3 regions of the Streptomyces sp. GD-15H genome follow, and region 2 is predicted to be linked to each of the others. Evidence: riboswitches for the same ligand, from Rfam matches in the RefSeq annotation. Region 2 holds a riboswitch; each other region holds the start of a gene.
The links. Region 2 has a riboswitch for cyclic di-AMP ahead of WJ438_RS24825 (transglycosylase family protein). Riboswitches for the same ligand answer to the same signal wherever they lie in the genome.
Positions count from the first base shown of each region.

Region 1: another riboswitch for cyclic di-AMP. It lies ahead of WJ438_RS17430 (transglycosylase SLT domain-containing protein); the one in region 2 lies ahead of WJ438_RS24825 (transglycosylase family protein).
Region 3: another riboswitch for cyclic di-AMP. It lies ahead of WJ438_RS34645 (C40 family peptidase); the one in region 2 lies ahead of WJ438_RS24825 (transglycosylase family protein).

Region 1 is NZ_CP149447.1:3,735,622-3,741,909, forward strand. It holds gene WJ438_RS17420 (LolA family protein) at 1-1,089, opposite strand, end outside; gene WJ438_RS17425 (polyprenyl synthetase family protein) at 1,328-2,338, opposite strand; cyclic di-AMP (ydaO/yuaA leader) riboswitch at 2,952-3,115, shown strand; gene WJ438_RS17430 (transglycosylase SLT domain-containing protein) at 3,128-3,619, shown strand; gene WJ438_RS17435 (HAD family hydrolase) at 3,658-4,524, opposite strand; gene WJ438_RS17440 (GNAT family N-acetyltransferase) at 4,844-5,914, shown strand; gene WJ438_RS17445 (glycosyltransferase) at 5,956-6,288, shown strand, end outside.
Region 2 is NZ_CP149447.1:5,209,026-5,215,313, forward strand. It holds gene WJ438_RS24805 (SurA N-terminal domain-containing protein) at 1-50, shown strand, start outside; gene WJ438_RS24810 (nucleoside triphosphate pyrophosphohydrolase) at 134-1,138, shown strand; gene WJ438_RS24815 (cytochrome P450) at 1,212-2,492, shown strand; partial or broken gene WJ438_RS24820 (transglycosylase family protein) at 2,818-3,800, shown strand; cyclic di-AMP (ydaO/yuaA leader) riboswitch at 4,006-4,174, shown strand; gene WJ438_RS24825 (transglycosylase family protein) at 4,179-4,931, shown strand; gene eno (phosphopyruvate hydratase) at 5,262-6,288, shown strand, end outside.
Region 3 is NZ_CP149447.1:7,333,983-7,340,270, reverse strand. It holds gene WJ438_RS34655 (ATP-dependent Clp protease proteolytic subunit) at 1-373, shown strand, start outside; gene WJ438_RS34650 (hypothetical protein) at 381-689, shown strand; cyclic di-AMP (ydaO/yuaA leader) riboswitch at 1,021-1,229, shown strand; gene WJ438_RS34645 (C40 family peptidase) at 1,233-1,706, shown strand; gene WJ438_RS34640 (ATP-binding protein) at 1,827-2,285, opposite strand; gene WJ438_RS34635 (helix-turn-helix domain-containing protein) at 2,498-3,358, shown strand; gene WJ438_RS34630 (DUF397 domain-containing protein) at 3,368-3,592, shown strand; gene WJ438_RS34625 (8-amino-7-oxononanoate synthase) at 3,680-4,807, opposite strand; gene bioB (biotin synthase BioB) at 4,954-6,198, shown strand; gene WJ438_RS34615 (adenosylmethionine--8-amino-7-oxononanoate transaminase) at 6,191-6,288, shown strand, end outside.

The DNA of each region.
Region 1 (6,288 bases), 1.5 Mb from region 2:
GAGCGAGCCGAGGAAGCCGCCGAGGTCACCGCCCTCGGAGCCGGTCGGCAGACCCCCCTCGGCGCCGGTGTCGAAGGTGGCGACGGAGTTCCAGCCCTCGCCGAGCATCTTCAGCCCGTCGAGTCCCTCGGCGAGGTCCTCCTCGGACTTGGGGGCACCCTGCGGCTTGCCGGTGAGCTCCCTGCCCTTCTCCCCCTCCTCCAGGGCCCCTTCCTCCGTCACCTTGGCGCCCTTGGGCGGGGTGAAGTCGAAGGTCGACGCGGCCGGCCGGTCGAAGCTGACCTTGGTGAAGCCGACATCCACGACGGCGGCACCGCCGCTCGCCGGGGTCAGCGTGAACTTCAGCGGCGTCCCGGTCCTGTGGTCCACCGCGATGCTGATCACACCGACCGTGGAACCGGACTGCTTGGGCTTGACCACCAGCTTGTAGGCGTCGCGACCGGCCACCTGCGCGGTGCCGTCGACGGTGACGGACGTGGTGTCGTCGACCGACTTCAGCACCTCCTCGGCGAAGTCCTTCGGCATGGCCGGGGGCTGGTGCTCCCGGTCCTCGTCCTCGGCGGACTCATCGACGGTGCCGTGGTAGACCTCGTGGGACTCGCTGTCGTAGCCCCAGACGTCCTTGCCGTTGTGGATCAGGCTGTACTCGGCGGCGTTCTCGAGCAGCGACACCTTCTGCCGGTCGGGGCCGTCGACCGCGACGCGCAGGGTGTGCGTGCCGGAGGCCAGCTCGGTGAGCTTGGCGGACGGGTCGGCGGACGAGCCGCCCTCGCCCCGCCCCATGGCGCCGGAGGCCAGGCTGCTCTCCAGGCCCCCGAGGTCCGGCAGTCCGAGGTCGGTGGTGATCTTCACGGTGCCGGACAGCTGTTCGGTGTCCGACTCGGCTATCTTCTCGATGAGCTGCGCGGCGGTGATCTTCGGCAGGTCCGGGTCGCCTGAGTCCGCGATCGCGGGGACGAGCCCGATGGTCGCGGCCGCCACTCCCATCACCGTGACCGGGACGATGTACCGCGCGGCCCTGCGCCCGCCCGCGCCCGGCTCGCGGGTCGTCCCCGCGGTCGTCGTGTCGTCGGATTCGTACGGTGCCATATGTGCCTTACCTCCGTGGTCGGCGGCGGCCTGCGTCTCGTGTTCCTCGCACCAGTCACACCCTGAGCCGCCATTCTCACCCGAATCGGTGAGGAGTGGTGTCCGTCGTGCTCCATCTGATCAAACCCCGCAGGCGGAAGCGTCAGACCCCGGACTCAACTCCGTGTACTGCTGCGGTATGACACGAGGAGGTGTTTCCTCCCCCGACCAGTAGGGGTCGAGGGAGGGTGGCGGGCGGTCAGCCGGCCCGGTGCACCACCGCGTCGCACAGCTCGGCCAGGGCCGTCTTCACGTCGCACTCCGGCAGCGGCGCCAGCGCCGCGCGCGCCTCCTGCGCATAGCGCACGGTGTCCCGGCGGGCCTGCTCCAGCGCGGGGTGCGCGCGCAGCAGGCGCAGGGCCTCGGCGTGCCGGCCGTCGTCCCTGAGATCGGAGTCCAGCAGCTCGCACAGCGCGATGTCCTCGGGCAGGCCCAGCCGGGCCGCTCGCTCGCGCAGCCGCAGCACGGGCAGCGTCGGAATGCCCTCGCGCAGGTCGGTGCCCGGGGTCTTGCCGGACTCGTGGGAGTCGGAGGCGATGTCCAGCACGTCGTCGGCGAGCTGGAAGGCGATCCCGAGCCGCTCGCCGTACTGGGTCAGCACGTCCACGACCGTGTCGTCCGCGCCGGACATCATGGCGCCGAACCGGCACGAGACGGCGACCAGTGAGCCGGTCTTGCCGCCGAGGACGTCCAGGTAGTGGTCGATCGGATCGCGGCCGTCCTGCGGCCCCGCGGTCTCCAGGATCTGACCGGTGACCAGCCGCTCGAACGCCCCCGCCTGTACCCGTACGGCCTCCGGCCCGAGGTCGGCCAGGATGTGCGAGGCGCGCGCGAAGAGGAAGTCGCCGGTGAGGACCGCGACGGAGTTGCCCCAGCGGGTGTTCGCGCTGGGCACCCCGCGCCGCACACCGGCGTCGTCCATCACGTCGTCGTGGTACAGCGTGGCCAGGTGGGTCAGCTCCACGACCACGGCGGACGGTACGACGCCGGGCGCGTAGGGGTCGCCGAACTGGGCGGCGAGCATCACGAGCAGCGGCCGGAACCGCTTGCCGCCTGCCCGCACCAGGTGCTGGGCGGCACCCGTGATGAAGGGGACCTCACTCTTGGTGGCCTCGAGCAGCCCTTCCTCGACAGCCGTCATCCCGGCCTGGACAGCGGCTTCCAGAGCCTGGTCCCGCACGCTCAGCCCGAATGGCCCGACGACGGTCACGAGGGGTCTCCTGTCTGCTGGTGTCCACTGGCGCTCAGACGTCTTGCGCTGCTTGTCGACAGGTCGCTGACATCACTCGAGTCAGCGTATCCGGTCATGTTTCGATCACCGCCAGCACCCACATTCCCCAAATTCACTTGCGCACGCGTGGACGGCACGTCACGGCGCCCTCCGATACCGGAACACCACCAGATCGTTTCCGACCAGTTGACAGCACAGGACATTCATCGACTTTCCGGACGCGCCTCACGCATGCGCCGGACACGCACCGAGCCGCATCTCGGCACGCAGTCCACCCCGCCCACCCCGGTGCCCGATTTGCCGTATTTGCTATGCAAATTCCTGTTGGCGGCAAATGCGCCCGCGCGGTGCGGCCAGTGAGGTCGGTCACGCGCATCCCGACCCGCACGCGACTCGCACGTGGGGACGTTTCCCCTTCCATCGAGCGCGAGTTGACCGTTGACGCCCGCAAAGGATCAAGCCCCCCAAACAACCCAAGGAAAGATCAACCGGCGTTATCCGTGACGTTCGCACTTGTTCCCGACATGTGCTCTCGCATACGTTCCCGGCCTGTCGGGCGGACGCCGAATCCTGCCGCCGCCCGCACCACCCATCGATCAACTCACTCACGCACGGCAGGAGCGGGGGACCCAGGTAAGCCGCCGGACCGGTTCGCGCCGGGACGGCTCGGGGTGAAGCCATGCCCGCAGGGGCACGGCCGGGCACTCTCCCGCCCGAACCCGACAGCTCACCTCGTAGGCGTAGGAGAGGAACGCATACATGCCCGCCATGCCCGCATCCGGTCAGCGCCGCTTCGGCCGCACCCGCCTCGTCCGCTCCCTCGCCGTCGCCGGCGTCGCCGTGATCGCCCTCCCGGTGTTCGGCGCCACCAGCGCCTCCGCCGCTCCCGCCGCGCCCGCGTCGTCCGCCCCGGCCGCCGCCGGATCCGAGACGGCGTACCCGGACAACCTCGACGGCTGGATCCGCGAGTCGCTGTCGATCATGGCGCAGCACGGCATCCCCGGCAGCTACGACTCCATCCACCGCAACATCCTGCGGGAGTCCTCCGGCAACCCGCAGGCCGTCAACCTGTGGGACTCCAACGCCGTCGCCGGCACCCCGTCGAAGGGCCTGCTGCAGGTCATCGACCCGACCTTCCAGGCGTACCACGTGCCCGGCACGGCCTTCGACCCGTTCGACCCGGTCGCGAACATCACGGCTGCCTGCAACTACGCGGCGGACCGCTACGGCTCGATCGACAACGTCTTCGGCGCCTACTGAGACACCCGGGCGCACCAGGGCACACCCGGCCCGAGGGGTCACCCGCCGGGGCGGAGGGCGGGGCGGCACGTGTGGGGGCGCGTGCCGCCCCGCTCCGCCCCGCCGAACAACCGCTCGAGGACGGCGGCCACGCCGTCGTCCTCGTTCGTCGTGGTGATCTCGTCGGCCACCGCCTTCAGCTCGGGGTGCGCGTTGGCCATGGCGACACCGTGGGCCGCCCAGTCGAACATCGGGATGTCGTTGGGCATGTCGCCGAAGGCGAGGGTCCGTTCCCGACTCAGCCCCAGATGCTCGGCGGCCAGCGCCAGCCCCGTCGCCTTGGTGACACCGCACGGCTGGAGCTCCACCGTGCCCGGTCCCGACATGGTGACCGTGGCCAGCGAACCGACCACCGAACGCGCCGTCGCCGCCAACTCGTCGTCGGTCAGGTAGGGGTGGCGCAACAGCACCTTGCTGATCGGCAGGACCCACAGACCGTCCCGTCGGCCGACCCGCACGGCGGGCAGCGTCGGGTGCGGCATCCGATAGCCCGGCTCGATCAGGGTGAGTCCGTCGGCCCCGTCCTGGTCGACCGCGGCGTACACCTCCCCCACCTCTGCCTCGATCTTGCCGAGCGCGGTCTCCGCCAGTTCCCGGTCCAGCGTGACGGAGTGGAGCAGCCGGTTCGCGCCGGCGTCGTACACCTGCGAGCCCTGTCCGCACACCGCGAGTCCCGTGCTCCCCAGCTCGTCCAGGAGCGGCCGCACTCTGGGCACCGGGCGGCCCGTCACCACGAGATGCCGGGCACCGGCCCGCGTCACCAGTGCGAGTGCGGCGAGGGACCGGTCGGAAAGAGAGTCGTCGCCGCGCAGCAGCGTCCCGTCCAGGTCGGTGGCGATGAGTGAATAAGCGGTGGGTGCGGCCATGATCAGAGAATACGGACACCACGCCTGCCCGACTCACCCTCACCCGGAACACCTCCGTCCGCACACCCCCGGCCCTTATCCTGCGCCCCCACCGCCGGACCATCGCCGCGCGACCGCTGTCCCACCACCGTGCGACCGCCTCGTCACGGCCGCGCGCCCGGCCGCTTCCGTCATCACCGGGTACGGGCCTGTCAAAGGCCTCTGCACCACTTGGCAACAACATGGTCCGCCACCTACCGTCCCGGTGGTCCCGGGCGGTACCTTCCAAGTGTCCGGGGGGACTTGATCGGGGGGTCAGGTGAGCAGTGGACGCACACGTGTGCTGAGGCTCGAGGAGCTCGGGGAGGGGGAGCGGAAACGCTGGCGTGAGCTGCGCGCCGCGACGGACGCACCCCGCAGCCCTTTCATGGAACCGGAGTTCGCCACCGCCGTGTCCCGGGTGCGGCCGCAGGCCCGGGTGGCGGTCCTGTACGAGGGGGCGTCCGCCGAACCGGTCGGCTTCCTGCCGTACGAGCGGGGCGCGTGGGGGCAGGGCCGGGCGGTCGGGCTCGGGGTATCGGACTGTCAGGGCGCCGTCCTGCGTCCGGGCCTCGTCCTGGAGACCGGTGAACTGCTGCGCGACTGCTCGGTGTCGAGCTTCGCCTTCGACAACTTGGAGGCGGACCAAGCCCTGTTCGTCCCGCACGCGGCCGAGGAGCACGCCACCTATGTCATCGACGTGGAGAAGGGTTACGAGACCTACGAGTCCGTACTGCGCACCCGGTCGCCGAAGTTCCTGAAGACAACGCTGACCAAGGAGCGCAGACTCGGCCGCCAGGCCGGACCCGTGCGGTTCGTCTTCGACGAACGCGAACCGGCCGCGCTGCGCGCTCTCATCGGGTGGAAGTCGGCCCAGTACCGCAGGACCGGGCGCCGCGACCGGTTCGCACAGGAATGGATCACACGGCTCGTGGGCCGCCTGGCCGGGACCCGGGCCCCGGAGTGCACGGGCACACTGTCCGTCCTGTACACCGGGGACCGCCCCGTCGCCGCGCACTTCGGCCTGCGCTCGGCCTCGGTCCTGGCCTGCTGGTTCCCGGCGTACGACCCGGAGTTCGCGAAGTACTCGCCGGGGCTCGTGCTGCATCTGCGCATGGCGGAGGCGGCGGCCGGCGAGGGCATCGGCCTGCTCGACATGGGGCGCGGCCCGGCCGAGTACAAGGACTCGCTGAAGACGGGCGAACTCGCCGTCTACGAAGGGGAGGCGATGCGTCCGGGCCTGGGCGCCGCGCTGCACCTGCTGCGCCATGAGCCCGTACGCCGGGCGCACCGCTTCGTCCGCGCCCACCCGCGTCTCGCGTCGCTGGCGTCGCGGACGTTGAAGGGGGCGGGGCGGCTGCGCCGTTCGTGAGGACCGGTCGTGAGAACCGGTCGTGAGGAGGGGGAGGGCTCATGTTACGCACGGCACGTACGCAGGAGGAGATACGGCGGTTCCTGGACATCGGCGCGGTCCAGGTCGCCGAACTGGACCTGAGCGGTGAGGAGACCGCCCTCAGACCCGGTCCGGGCAGCCCACCGGTGACGCACGGAGAGGTGTTCGTACTGGTCAGGCGGAGCGGCCGGCCGGTGGGCGCGCTGCTGGGACGGGTGCCGGAGGGGGCCGATCCGACGACGGTCCTGACGGCGCTCGCACGGCAGGCGCAGGGGCAGGCGCAGGACGTGGAGAGGTCCGTGGCCGCCGGGCCGCCGCCGCCCCACACCTCGGTCGTCGTGGCCACCCGGGAG
Region 2 (6,288 bases):
CCCCGTGGATCCGGGACGTCACAGCGGACGGAACCCAGCCGATCGCCTGACGCGCCAGGCATACCGTCACACCATGCTGGCCCCCTGTGGACAACTTTCGGGGGCCGACGGCGGTGTGGGTTAGTTTCGGATCGTGAACGCAACCAGCCCCGCAGCCCCCTCCGTCGCACCGCCCGGCCGCATCGTCCTGCTCACCACCAGCCACCGCGTCGCGCCCGGCCTGCTGTCCTGGCCCGCCTGGCAGGCCCTGCACGCGGCCGACCGGGTGCTGTGCGCGGACGGTGCCCATCCGCAGCTGCCGTATCTGCGGGAAGCGGGGATAGCGGTCGCCGAGGTGTCCCCGGCCGCCGAGGACCTGGTCGACGCCTGCGCCGGCGGCCGGACCGTGGTCGTCGTGGCGACGGGCGAGGGCGAACCCGCCCTGACCGACGGCCTGGCCCGTCTCGCGGGCACCGGCCGCGTCCGGATGCCGGAGCTGGAACTGCTCCCCGCCTCCTACGACCTGCCGGGCGCCCGCCTGCTCGACCTCGTCCAGGTCATGGACCGCATCCGGGCCGAGTGCCCCTGGTCGTCACTGCAGACCCACAAGGGCCTGGCCAAGTACGGCATCGAGGAGGCGTACGAGCTCGTCGAGGCGATCGAGGAGGGCGACCGGGACGAACTGCGCGAGGAACTGGGCGACGTCCTCCTCCAGGTCGTCTTCCACGCCCGGATCGCCGAGGAGCACCCGGAGGAGCCCTTCTCCGTCGACGACGTGGCCGGCGGCATCGTCGCCAAGCTCATCCACCGCCACCCCCATGTCTTCGGCGACGAGACGGCGACCACCCCCGAGGAGGTCAAGGCGCACTGGCTGCGCACCAAGGCGGTCGAGAAGCGGCGCGCCTCGGTCACCGAGGGCGTCCCGCTCGGCCAGCCCGGCCTGGCCCTCGCCGCCAAACTGGCCTCCCGCGTCCGCACGGCGGGCCTGGACGTCCCCCTGCCTCAGGTGGAGGGCATCGGCTACGAACTGCTCGCCCTGGCGGTGCGGGCCGAGGCGGAGGGAGTCGACCCGGAGGCGGCCCTGCGCGCGGCGGCCCGCGCGTACCGGGACGCGATACGGGCCGCGGAAGGGGCCGGCGAGGAGACGGGCGGAAAGTAGACGGGCGGGGAGGGGACGGGGGGGGAGGGGACGGGGGGCCTTCGGGCGGGGAGGGGACGGATACGGTCGGAGGGTGACCGACCAGCCCCGGGCCCAGTCCGAGAACACCGCCCCCGAACTCTTCACCTGGGAGTTCGCGAGCAACCCCTACCCCGCCTACGCCTGGCTGCGCGAGCACGCGCCCGTGCACCGGACGCGGCTGCCCAGCGGGGTGGAGGCCTGGCTGGTCACCCGGTACGCCGACGCCAGGCAGACCCTCGCCGACCCCCGCCTCTCCAAGAACCCGGCGCACCACGACGAGCCCGCCCACGCCAAGGGCAAGACCGGCATCCCCGGTGAGCGCAAGGCCGAGCTGATGACGCATCTGCTCAACATCGACCCGCCGGACCACACCCGGCTGCGCAGGCTGGTCAGCAAGGCGTTCACGCCGCGCCGTGTCGCCGAGTTCGAGTCCCGGGTGCAGGAGCTCACCGACGGGCTCATCGACAGGTTCGCGGACCGCGGCTCCGCCGACCTCATCCACGAGTTCGCCTTCCCGCTCCCCATCTACGCCATCTGCGACCTGCTCGGCGTTCCACGGGAGGACCAGGACGACTTCCGGGACTGGGCGGGCATGATGATCCGTCACCAGGGGGGACCGAGGGGCGGGGTCGCCCGGTCGGTGAAGAAGATGCGCGGCTACCTGGCCGACCTGATCCACCGCAAGCGGGCGGCGCTGCCCGCTGAACCCGCCCCCGGCGAGGACCTCATCTCCGGCCTGATCCGCGCCTCCGACCACGGCGAGCACCTCACCGAGAACGAGGCCGCCGCCATGGCGTTCATCCTGCTGTTCGCCGGCTTCGAGACCACCGTCAACTTGATCGGCAACGGCACCTACGCCCTGCTCACCCACCCCGAGCAGCGCGACCGGCTGCAGAAGTCCCTCGCCGCCGGGGAGCGCGGGCTGTTGGAGACCGGCGTGGAGGAACTCCTTCGCTTCGACGGACCCGTGGAACTGGCCACCTGGCGGTTCGCCACCGAGGCGCTCACCCTTGGCGGGCAGCACATCGCGGCCGGCGACCCGGTTCTCGTCGTCCTGGCCGCCGCGGACCGCGATCCGGGGCGGTTCGCCGATCCCGACGTGCTCGACCTCGCACGGCGCGACAACCAGCATCTGGGGTACGGCCACGGCATCCACTACTGCCTGGGCGCTCCGCTGGCCCGGCTGGAGGGCCAGACCGCGCTCGCCACGCTGCTGACCCGGCTGCCGGACCTCAGGCTCGCGTCGGATCCGGCCGAACTGCGCTGGCGGGGCGGGCTCATCATGCGCGGACTGCGCACCCTGCCGGTGGAGTTCAGCCCTCCGCCGAAGTGACACCTTCGGGCGGCCGCCGAACCGACCCGCCGCACGGGGCCGTGACGGCCGCCGGGTCGCCGTCGAAATGGCCTTCGTGCGGCCTCCGTACGCCTCCGAAGTGACCGTCGGGCCCCCTCCGGACACGGTCCGTCGCCTCTTCGGTGGAGCGGCGCAGACATGACACTCGCTCAACTCTGTGATCTTCATGTGATCTGCGCGGCATGAACTTGTGACAAGTGATTGTCTGCGGCTACGTTCACCCCTCAAGCACGGTGCCTCGGTTGCACAGCTCCGCAGTTCGACTCGCCGTGCGGGTAACTGTTGTCCTGCGAAAGGTCTCCGCATGCTCTCCGGGAACGGTCGTCACCGTCGCCCTCGCCAGGCTCCGGCTCTTCTCGTCACTGCCGGAGTGACCGGCTCAGCCATCGCGATTCCGCTTCTCGGGCCGGCGGCGCCAGTGCGGCCGAGGGCTCGACCTGGGACCGGGTCGCGGAGTGCGAGTCCGGTGGCTCTTGGAGCCAGAACTCCGGCAACGGCTACTACGGCGGCCTGCAGTTGACCCAGGAGGACTGGGAGAAGTACGGCGGCCTCGACTACGCGTCCAGCGCCGACCAGGCCAGCCGCGGCCAGCAGATAGCCGTGGCCGAGAAGATCCTCGCCGACCAGGGGGTCGGCGCGTGGCGGGCCTGCGGCCTGCTGTCGGGCCTGAACGCCGACTCGGGCAAGGCCGTCATCGACATCGGCGCGGACGGCGGCTCGTCGTACGGCTCGTCCGGCACCGGAGACTCCGCCACTCCGTCGCCGTCCCGGCCCTCCGGCGCCTCGTCGGACAACAAGGGCACCGCGGGCGGCAAGGGGGAGAAGGCGGGCGAAGCGTCCAAGTCCGGCGGTTCGGACGCCGAACCCGGCGCCTCCCCCTCTGCTTCTGCTTCCGCTTCGCCCTCGGCCTCCGCTGAGGGGAACGACTCGGACAAGTCGGGGCAGGAGGTCGGTTCTTCGGAGTCGTCCGCGAGTGAGGCTCCCAGTGGTCGCCATCGCGGCGCCGGCGCCGAGGAAGAGGTGCGCGAGGACCGTGAGGCCGGAGCCCCCGGCCGGCACGCCTCACGCGGTCTCGGTTTCCCGCGCGGCCTCGACGTCTCGTCCCCGGCCGACAGGGTCCCCGTGGACGCCGGAAGCGACTCCTCGGCCGCCGCCGACTCCCTTGCGCTCGGCGGCGGATGGCTCGCCCGGTACAGCGGGGGTGACGAGGTCGTGGGTACGGCGGCCCCCAACCTCATCCTTCCCGGTCAGGCGCTTGCGCTCGGGTTCGGGTCGGGTGAGGGCTGACATCCGAAAGGGTGCGTCGATGACGGCAGTTGAGGTCACGGTTCGCGCTGAATGTCCGTTATAAAGGCGATGAGAGATAGGTCTCAGAAGCCCTGATCGTCTTTGATTATCCGCGGGGCGCGTGTCTACGGTCAGGACCGCTCGCCATCGCGGGCCCCGGCTGCCGCCACGCCGAATCCTGCCAGTGGCAGCACGGGAACACTCGTCGCGTCATGCGCCGTAGGCAGGAGCGGGGGACCCAAGGTAGGCGCCGTACCCGGTGATTGACGCCGGATGCGGCTAGGGGTGGAGCCGCGTCCCGGGAGGGACGCGGCCGGGCAACTCAACCGGCCCGAACCCGACAGCTCACCTCGTAGGCGTCGGTGAGGGGATCCATCCATGCTGTTCTCCGGCAAGGGCAAGCACCGTCGTCCGTCCAAGGCCACCCGTGTCATCGCCGTCGCCGGCGTCACCGGTGCCGCCGTCGCCGCCCCGCTGATGGCGGCCGGCAACGCTTCCGCCGCCACCGCCTCCGAGTGGGACACCGTCGCCCAGTGCGAGTCCGGCGGCAACTGGTCCATCAACACCGGCAACGGCTACTACGGCGGTCTGCAGTTCTCCGCCTCCACCTGGGCCGGCTACGGCGGTACGAAGTACGCCGCCACCGCCGACCAGGCCGGCAAGGCCCAGCAGATCGAGATAGCCGAGAAGGTCCTCGCGGGTCAGGGCAAGGGCGCCTGGCCGGTCTGCGGCAAGGGCCTGTCCAACGCCGCCTACACCGGTGGCGGGTCCGCCGAGGGCGCCGGCAGCTCCGAGAGCACCGGGAACCAGAACAGTGGTTCCCCGCAGAGGACCCAGGAGCAGAGCACCCAGGAGCAGAGCACCGGCTCCGCCCCCGAGCGCTCCACCGAGCAGAAGGCCTCCCGCTCCGAGGAGCGTCCGGCCGCCGAGAAGAAGACCGTCACCACCCCGACCGGCGAGAAGGTCGAGAAGGGCGACGGCGAGTACAAGGTCGTCAAGGGCGACACCCTCAGCTCGATCGCCGAGGAGCGCGACGTCGAGGGCGGCTGGAACAAGCTGTTCAAGCTGAACGACGACATCGTCGAGGACGCCGACCTCATCTACCCGGGCCAGCAGCTGCACCTGAAGTAAGGCAGCGGCCGCGGGCTCAGGGCTCCGTCCCCGCGGAGCCTCCCCCGTCCCCGCGGGGGCTCTCCCCCGCCCCGGTGCGTGTTCCCCGTACGCACCGGGGCGGGGCTTTTCCGTACGTGGCGGGGCCTTCCGGCGCTCGGTGCCGGTCGGCGGGCGCGAGGGTGATCCCGGTTTCCGGGCCCGTCTTTGTTCCGTTCGGAAACAATTTACTCTCGGTTCCGTCCGAGAGGCGGCCGACCGGATGGCCGATCGCCCGGAGCCGGATAGGCTCGGTTCCGCAGGGCCCCCGCGGCCCGGCTGATCCACGCCACATCCATGAAGGAGATGCTCGTGCCGTCCATCGACGTCGTCGTAGCCCGGGAAATCCTGGACTCCCGAGGCAACCCCACGGTCGAGGTCGAGGTCGGCCTCGACGACGGCAGCACGGGTCGTGCCGCCGTCCCGTCCGGCGCCTCCACCGGCGCCTTCGAGGCCATCGAACTCCGTGACGGCGACCCCGACCGTTACCAGGGCAAGGGAGTGGAGAAGGCCGTCCTGGCCGTCATCGAGCAGATCGGCCCGGAGCTCGTCGGCTACGACGCCACCGAGCAGCGCCTGATCGACCAGGCGATGTTCGACCTGGACGCCACCGACAACAAGGGCTCCCTCGGCGCCAACGCCATCCTCGGCGTCTCCCTGGCCGTCGCCCACGCCGCCTCCGAGGCCAGCGACCTGCCCCTCTTCCGCTACCTGGGCGGACCCAACGCGCACCTGCTGCCGGTGCCGATGATGAACATCCTCAACGGCGGCTCGCACGCGGACTCCAACGTGGACATCCAGGAGTTCATGATCGCCCCGATCGGCGCGGAGTCCTTCTCCGAGGCCCTGCGCTGGGGCACTGAGGTCTACCACACGCTGAAGAAGGTGCTGAAGGGTCGCGGCCTGTCCACCGGCCTCGGCGACGAGGGCGGCTTCGCCCCGAACCTCGGCTCCAACCGCGAGGCCCTCGACCTCATCCTCGAGGCCATCGAGGAAGCCGGTTACGCCCCGGGCGAGCAGATCGCCCTCGCGCTCGACGTCGCCGCCTCCGAGTTCCACAAGGACGGCACCTACCTCTTCGAGGGCAAGGAGCGCTCCGCCGCCGAGATGACGGAGTACTACGAGGGGCTCGTCGCGGACTACCCGCTCGTCTCCATCGAGGACCCGCTGTTCGAGGACGACTGGGACGGCTGGAAGGCCCTCACCGACAAGCTCGGCGACAAGGTCCAGATCGTCGGCGACGACCTGTTCGTCACCAACCCGGAGCGCCTGGCCCGCGGCATCGAGGAGGACGCCGCCAACGCGCTGCTGGTGAAGGTGAACCAGATCGGTTCGCTCA
Region 3 (6,288 bases), 2.1 Mb from region 2:
CTACCTCACCTGCGAGGTGGAGACGGTCTGCCTGGGCCAGGCGGCCGGGACAGCCGCGCTGCTGCTGGCCGCCGGGACGCCGGGCAAGCGGTACGTCCTGCCCGGGGCGCGGCTGGTGCTCCGTCAGCCCGCTCTGACGGAGCCGGTGGAGGGTCAGGCGAGCGACCTGGCGGTCCAGGCCGAGGAGCTGACGCGCGTTCGGGCCCGGATCGAGGAGATGCTGGTCCGGCACACCCACCGCACTCCGGAGCAGGCACGGTCGGACATCGAACGGGACACGGTCCTCGACGCCCGGGCGGCGGTGGACTACGGCCTCGCGGACCGGATCATGACCGGCCGCAAGGGCCGGCAGCCCACCCCCGGCAGGAGGTGAGTCGCCGATGCTGCCACCCGAGCTGCCGCCGCTGCCCGCGCTGACCCGCGCCGAGGCCGAGTTGATCGACCGTTACCTCGAGGCCGTCGACCTGCTCGGCCGGATCAACCCGGCTCGCGACGGCGACACCTACCGGGGACTGCGTGCCGCGCAGGCGCTGGTCGGCAGGGCCGTCGCCCTGCGCGACGCGCTGGCCCTGATGCACGGGCGCGGCGAGACCGAACTGCACGCCGCCACCCTGGCCCGTGCGTTGCGGGTGCTGGACGGCGAGCGGCGCACGGCCCGCGTCACCCTGCCACCGGGCTCCGGCAGTTGACGCCCGTACCGGTCCGGGCGGGGCGTGCGCCGGCGCACGTCCGCACCGGAGTTGAAACGGACCAAAAGGCTTACCCCCAAGCGGCGTAGACGCACGACTTCTTTTCGGGCCGCCAAGGTTGCGCACCGCGCGCGCCCCGTTTCGAAACCAAGTATTCCGATGCTGGTCCGGGGCTCCTCGGCACTCTGGACGACAGCCCGGACACAGCGCTGCCCACCCGAACGGATGAGTGGTGAGTAACAACACAAACCACCGGCTCCAGTGGGATTTCGGGCCAACCGTTGCCAAGATCGCTGACTGACGACAAGCCCCCGCCGCCGCGGCGGGGCGATCCGGGCGGACGCCGAGTCCTGCCGCCGCCCGGATGACCGGTCGACAGGAGTGGATCGGCAGGAGTGGAGGACCCGAGCACAACGGGTCGCCGGAGCGGGGATTCCCGTCCCGAGCTGCCCTTGGGGTGAAGCCGCACGTGTGCGGCCGGGCAACTTCGCCAGCCCGAATCCGACAGGTCATCCTTCACAGGCGGCTGACGAAGGGTTGCGCATGACCGCGCTCAATCGTGTCCCGTCTCTCATGGCCCGGGCCGGCACGGCCTCGGCCCTCACCCTCGCCGCCGTGGGCGGCTCGATCGTTGTTCCCGGTGCCGCCTCGGAGGCGACGGCCGCGAGTTCGGCCGTCAAGGCTCTCAACGTCGCGGCGTCCAAGAAGGGGGCGCCCTACCGGTGGGGCGCCACCGGACCGTCCCGCTTCGACTGCTCCGGCCTGACCCTCTACTCGTACAAGAAGGCGGGCAAGCAACTGCCACGCACCGCCGCCCAGCAGTACAACAAGACACGCCAGATCTCGGCCACCCACCGCAAGGTGGGCGATCTGGTGTTCTTCCACTCGGGCCGGAACATCTACCACGTCGGCATCTACGCGGGTCAGGGCAAGATCTGGCACGCCCCGAAGACCGGGGACGTGGTACGCCTGCAGAAGATCTGGACCCGCAGCGTCATGTACGGCCGGGTCAGTTGATCCGCGGGGGCGGCGGCACTTCCCCTGCCGCCGCCCCGCCACCCCGTCGGACAGCCACCGAAGCGGCTGAGGCTGCACCGCTCCGCCGTGCTGTTCCGCTGCGGTCCTCCGCCGTGGCCCCTACGGCTCCTGCTGCCCCGCCGGCGTGACCCGCTCGGCCGGGACGGTCCACGGGAGCACGACGGAGATGGTCTTGCCGCCCTCCCTGGTGGGGCGGACCCTCATCCTGCCCCCGCATTCCGCGGTCAGCCAGCGGATGATGACCAGCCCCCGGCCGTTGTCCTGCTGGACCGCGGCGGGAAGCCACTTGGGGAACCTCGGATGACTGTCGGTGACTCCGACGCGCAACCGCTCGTCGTGGTCGAGGGCGATGTCCACCGTGAACGTGGGTGACTGCCCGAAGGTGTGCTGCACGGCGTTGGTGGCCAGTTCGGACACGATCAGCCGGATGGTGTCGGAGACTTCCGTGTCCGCCGGCATGCCCCACTCCGCCAGCGTGCCCACCACATGGGCGCGCGCGGCGGAAACCGAGGCTGGATCGCTCGGCAGAGTGATGGATGCTTCCAGATGGTCTGCCATGGCGACGTCGTCCCTTTCCCCCGGGCCCGCAGTCCGACACGGAGCGGCCGATTCGAGTACGGTCCCGCACTGGTACTTCGTCGCCAGACTGCCATCCGCACAGGGCGTGGGCGACGATACGGCCAAGATATGCATATATCTGTCGCTCAAAGCGGTGAACTCTGCGACGAGAGACCGTATTCGGGTGGCTCGTAGGGAGTAAGGGGGAAACCATGCAGCACGGTCCCGCGGTGCGCCGCCGGAAACTGGGCGCCGAACTGCGCTCGCTGCGCACGTCGGCGGGGTTCACGAGTGGTGAGGCGGCCCGGCTGGTGGGCTGGCACCAGTCGAAGGTGAGTCGGATCGAGACGGGCACGAGCGGGGTGAAACCGGCCGATGTGCGGTTACTGCTCGACGCCTACGGCCTGACCGATCGCCAGTTGCGAGAGCTGCTGCTGGTGCTGGCGGGATCCGACGACAGCGGCGGACGGCATCACTGGTGGCACGCGTACCGGGGGGTACTGCCGCCCACCTACCGGGACTTCATCAGCCTGGAGTCCCAGGCCAGTGCGATGCGCACGCTGGAGACCACGGTGGTTCCCGGGCTGTTGCAGACACCCGAGTACGCGCGGGCGGTGACCGAGGCCGCGCTGGAGGGTGCCTCGGAGGAGCGGCTGGACACGCTGGTGGAAGTGCGGCTGGCCCGGCAGGACGTGCTGCGGGCGGAGCCGCCCCTGGAGCTGACCGCCGTCCTGGACGAGGCGGTGCTGCGCCGGGAGGTCGGCGGTCCCGGCGTGATGACCCGGCAGCTGAACCGGCTCGTGGAGGCGGCACGCCTCCCTCAAGTGCGGCTCCAGGTCCTGCCGTTCACGGCCGGGGCGCACATCGGCGTCACCGGGCCTTTCGTAATCTTCTCATTTTCGCGCACTTCTGATCTGGACGTTGTAGTTCTCGACCACTTGACGAGTAGCCTCTATCTCGAGCGGAAAGAAGACCTCCGGGTGTACTCGGAGGCTTTCCACGCCCTTTCGATCCACGCCCTTTCGCCCGAGGACTCGTTGGATTTCATCGCCGGGACAGCTGCCGGCGTGTGAGGAGGCACGATGTTCGCACCGCCTCGGACCCTTCCCTCAAGCACCGATCTGCACGGTGTGCGGTGGCTGCGCAGCAGCTACAGCACGGGCGCGAACAACTGCGTCGAGACGGCCCGGCCGGCCACCGGCCCGGGTGCCGGGCTGCTCGCCGTGCGCGATTCCAAGGACCCGGCCGGACCCGCGCTGCTCATCTCCCCCGCGAGCTGGGCGGAGTTCGTGGCCGCGCTCCGCTGACCGGCAGCACCACCGACCCGCCCATCCGTCCGGCACCACCGACCGAACCATCCGTGGTCGAGCGACCCACGGCCGTGCCCCGCCGACTCATGGCCGCGTCTCGTCGACCACCTGTACAGCGCGTTCGATCTCGGCCCCGGACAGGTCCGCGCGGGCGGTCAGTCTGAGCCGTGAGATGCCGTCGGGCACGGAAGGAGGACGGAAGCAGCCCACGGACAGGCCGGCCGCCCGGCAGTCGGCCGCCCATCGCACGGCCTGCTCCGGGGACGGGGCACGCACGGAGACGACCGCGGCGTCGGGACGTACCGCTCGAAGACCCGCGGTCGTCAGCCGTCCGTGCAGTTCGCGCGCCACCTCGCCCGCCCGTGCGGCACGCCCGGGTTCCCGGCGCAGCAGCCGGAGCGCCGACAGTGCGGCGCCGGCGGCCGCGGGGGCGAGGCCCGTGTCGAAGATGAACGTCCGGGCCACGTTGACCAGATGTTCGACGACCCGCGCCGGGCCGAGCACCGCCCCGCCCTGGCTGCCGAGCGACTTGGACAGCGTGACCGTCGCGACGACGTCGTCGGCGCCGGCGAGTCCGGCCGCGTGCGGGGCGCCGCGCCCTCCGTCGCCGAGCACCCCGAGGCCGTGGGCGTCGTCGAGCACCAGTCCCGCGCCGTGCTCCCGGCACGCCTCGGCCAGCGCGGTGAGCGGGGCGGCGTCCCCGTCGACCGAGAAGACCGTGTCGGACACCACGACGGCCGGTCCGTCGTGCCCGTCCAGCGCCTTGCGCACGGCGTCCGGGTCGCCGTGCGCCGCGATCCGCGTCCCGCCGCGGGCCAGTCGGCAGCCGTCGATCAGCGAGGCGTGGTTGCCCGCGTCGGACACGATCAGCGAACCGTGCGGGGCCAGCGCGGTGACGGCGGCGAGGTTGGCCGCGTAGCCGGAGGAGAAGACGAGGGCCGCCTCGAAGCCGCAGAAGTCCGCCAGTTCGCTTTCCAGCGCGGTGTGCAGTTCGGTGGTGCCGGTGACGAGCCGGGACCCGGTCGCCCCGCCGCCCCAGGTCCGCGCGGCCCGTGCCGCGCCCTCGGTGACCTCCGGATGGCGGGCCAGACCCAGGTAGTCGTTGCTCGCCAGATCGAGGAGCGGCGCGTCGGCGGCCCGTGGGCGCAGGGTCCGTACGAGTCCGGCCCGGCGCCGCAGCTCCGCCTGTTCGCCGATCCACCCGAACGCCATCGGTCCTCCGGTGCTTTTGTAGGCAATGCACAGACCTTAGCGGGACCACCTGCGGACCATCGTGTGGCCATGCCCACACCCGGAAGCGCCTCTGTTGTACGAACCCTCCTTGGCCACGGCGGCCGAATAGGACAGGATCGGCTCTCATGGACCTGCTGAACACGCTGGTGGACAAGGGGCTTCGGCGCGAGACGCCGACCCGTGAGGAAGCGCTGGCCGTCCTCGGGACGTCCGACGACGACCTGCTCGACGTGGTGGCCGCGGCCGGGAAGGTGCGGCGGCACTGGTTCGGCCGACGGGTGAAACTCAACTATCTGGTCAACCTCAAGTCGGGCCTGTGCCCGGAGGACTGCTCCTACTGTTCCCAGCGGCTCGGTTCCAAGGCCGACATCCTCAAGTACACCTGGCTCAAGCCCGAGCAGGCCTCGGAGGCGGCCGCGGCCGGGCTGGCGGGCGGCGCCAAGCGGGTGTGCCTGGTGGCCAGCGGCCGGGGTCCGACCGACCGTGACGTGGACCGGGTCTCCGACACCATCAAGGCGATCAAGGAGGGCAACGAGGGCGTCGAGGTGTGCGCCTGCCTCGGTCTGCTTTCCGACGGCCAGGCGGAGCGGCTGCGCGAGGCGGGGGCGGACGCCTACAACCACAACCTCAACACCTCCGAGGCCACCTACGGGGACATCACCACGACGCACACGTACGCCGACCGGGTGGACACCGTGCACAAGGCGCACGCGGCCGGCCTGTCCGCCTGCTCCGGGCTGATCGCCGGCATGGGTGAGAGCGACACGGATCTGGTCGACGTGGTGTTCTCGCTGCGCGAACTGGACCCCGACTCGGTGCCGGTGAACTTCCTGATCCCGTTCGAGGGCACACCGCTCGCCGAGGAGTGGAACCTCACCCCACAGCGGTGCCTCAGGATCCTGGCGATGGTGCGGTTCGTGTGCCCGGACGTCGAGGTGCGGATCGCGGGCGGCCGGGAGGTGCACCTGCGCACGATGCAGCCGCTCGCGCTGCACCTGGCCAACTCGATCTTCCTCGGCGACTACCTCACCAGCGAGGGCCAGGCGGGACGGGCCGACCTGGAGATGATCGCGGACGCCGGGTTCGAGGTGGAGGGCACCGACCAGGTGACCCTGCCCGGGCACCGGGTGGGCGGGTGCGGGTCGCACGACGACGGCGGGGTCTGCGGTACGGCACCCTCGGGTGCGGGAGCTTGCGCGGAGGCGTCGTCCTCCGGCGGGTGTGCGGGTGCGGAGGCGTCCTCGGGTGCGGAGACGGTCGCGGGTGCGGAGACGGTCGCAGAGGCGGCCGGCCGGGCCGACGGGCCGCGTACCGATCTCGTCGCGGTCCGCCGCCGGGGTGCCGGAACGGATCTCGCTCCCAATGCCTGAGCGGTCCGTCCCCGAGCTGCTCGAGCTGGACCGGCGGCACGTCTGGCATCCGTACGGGCCCATGCCGGGGCGCGGGGAGCCGCTGGTCGT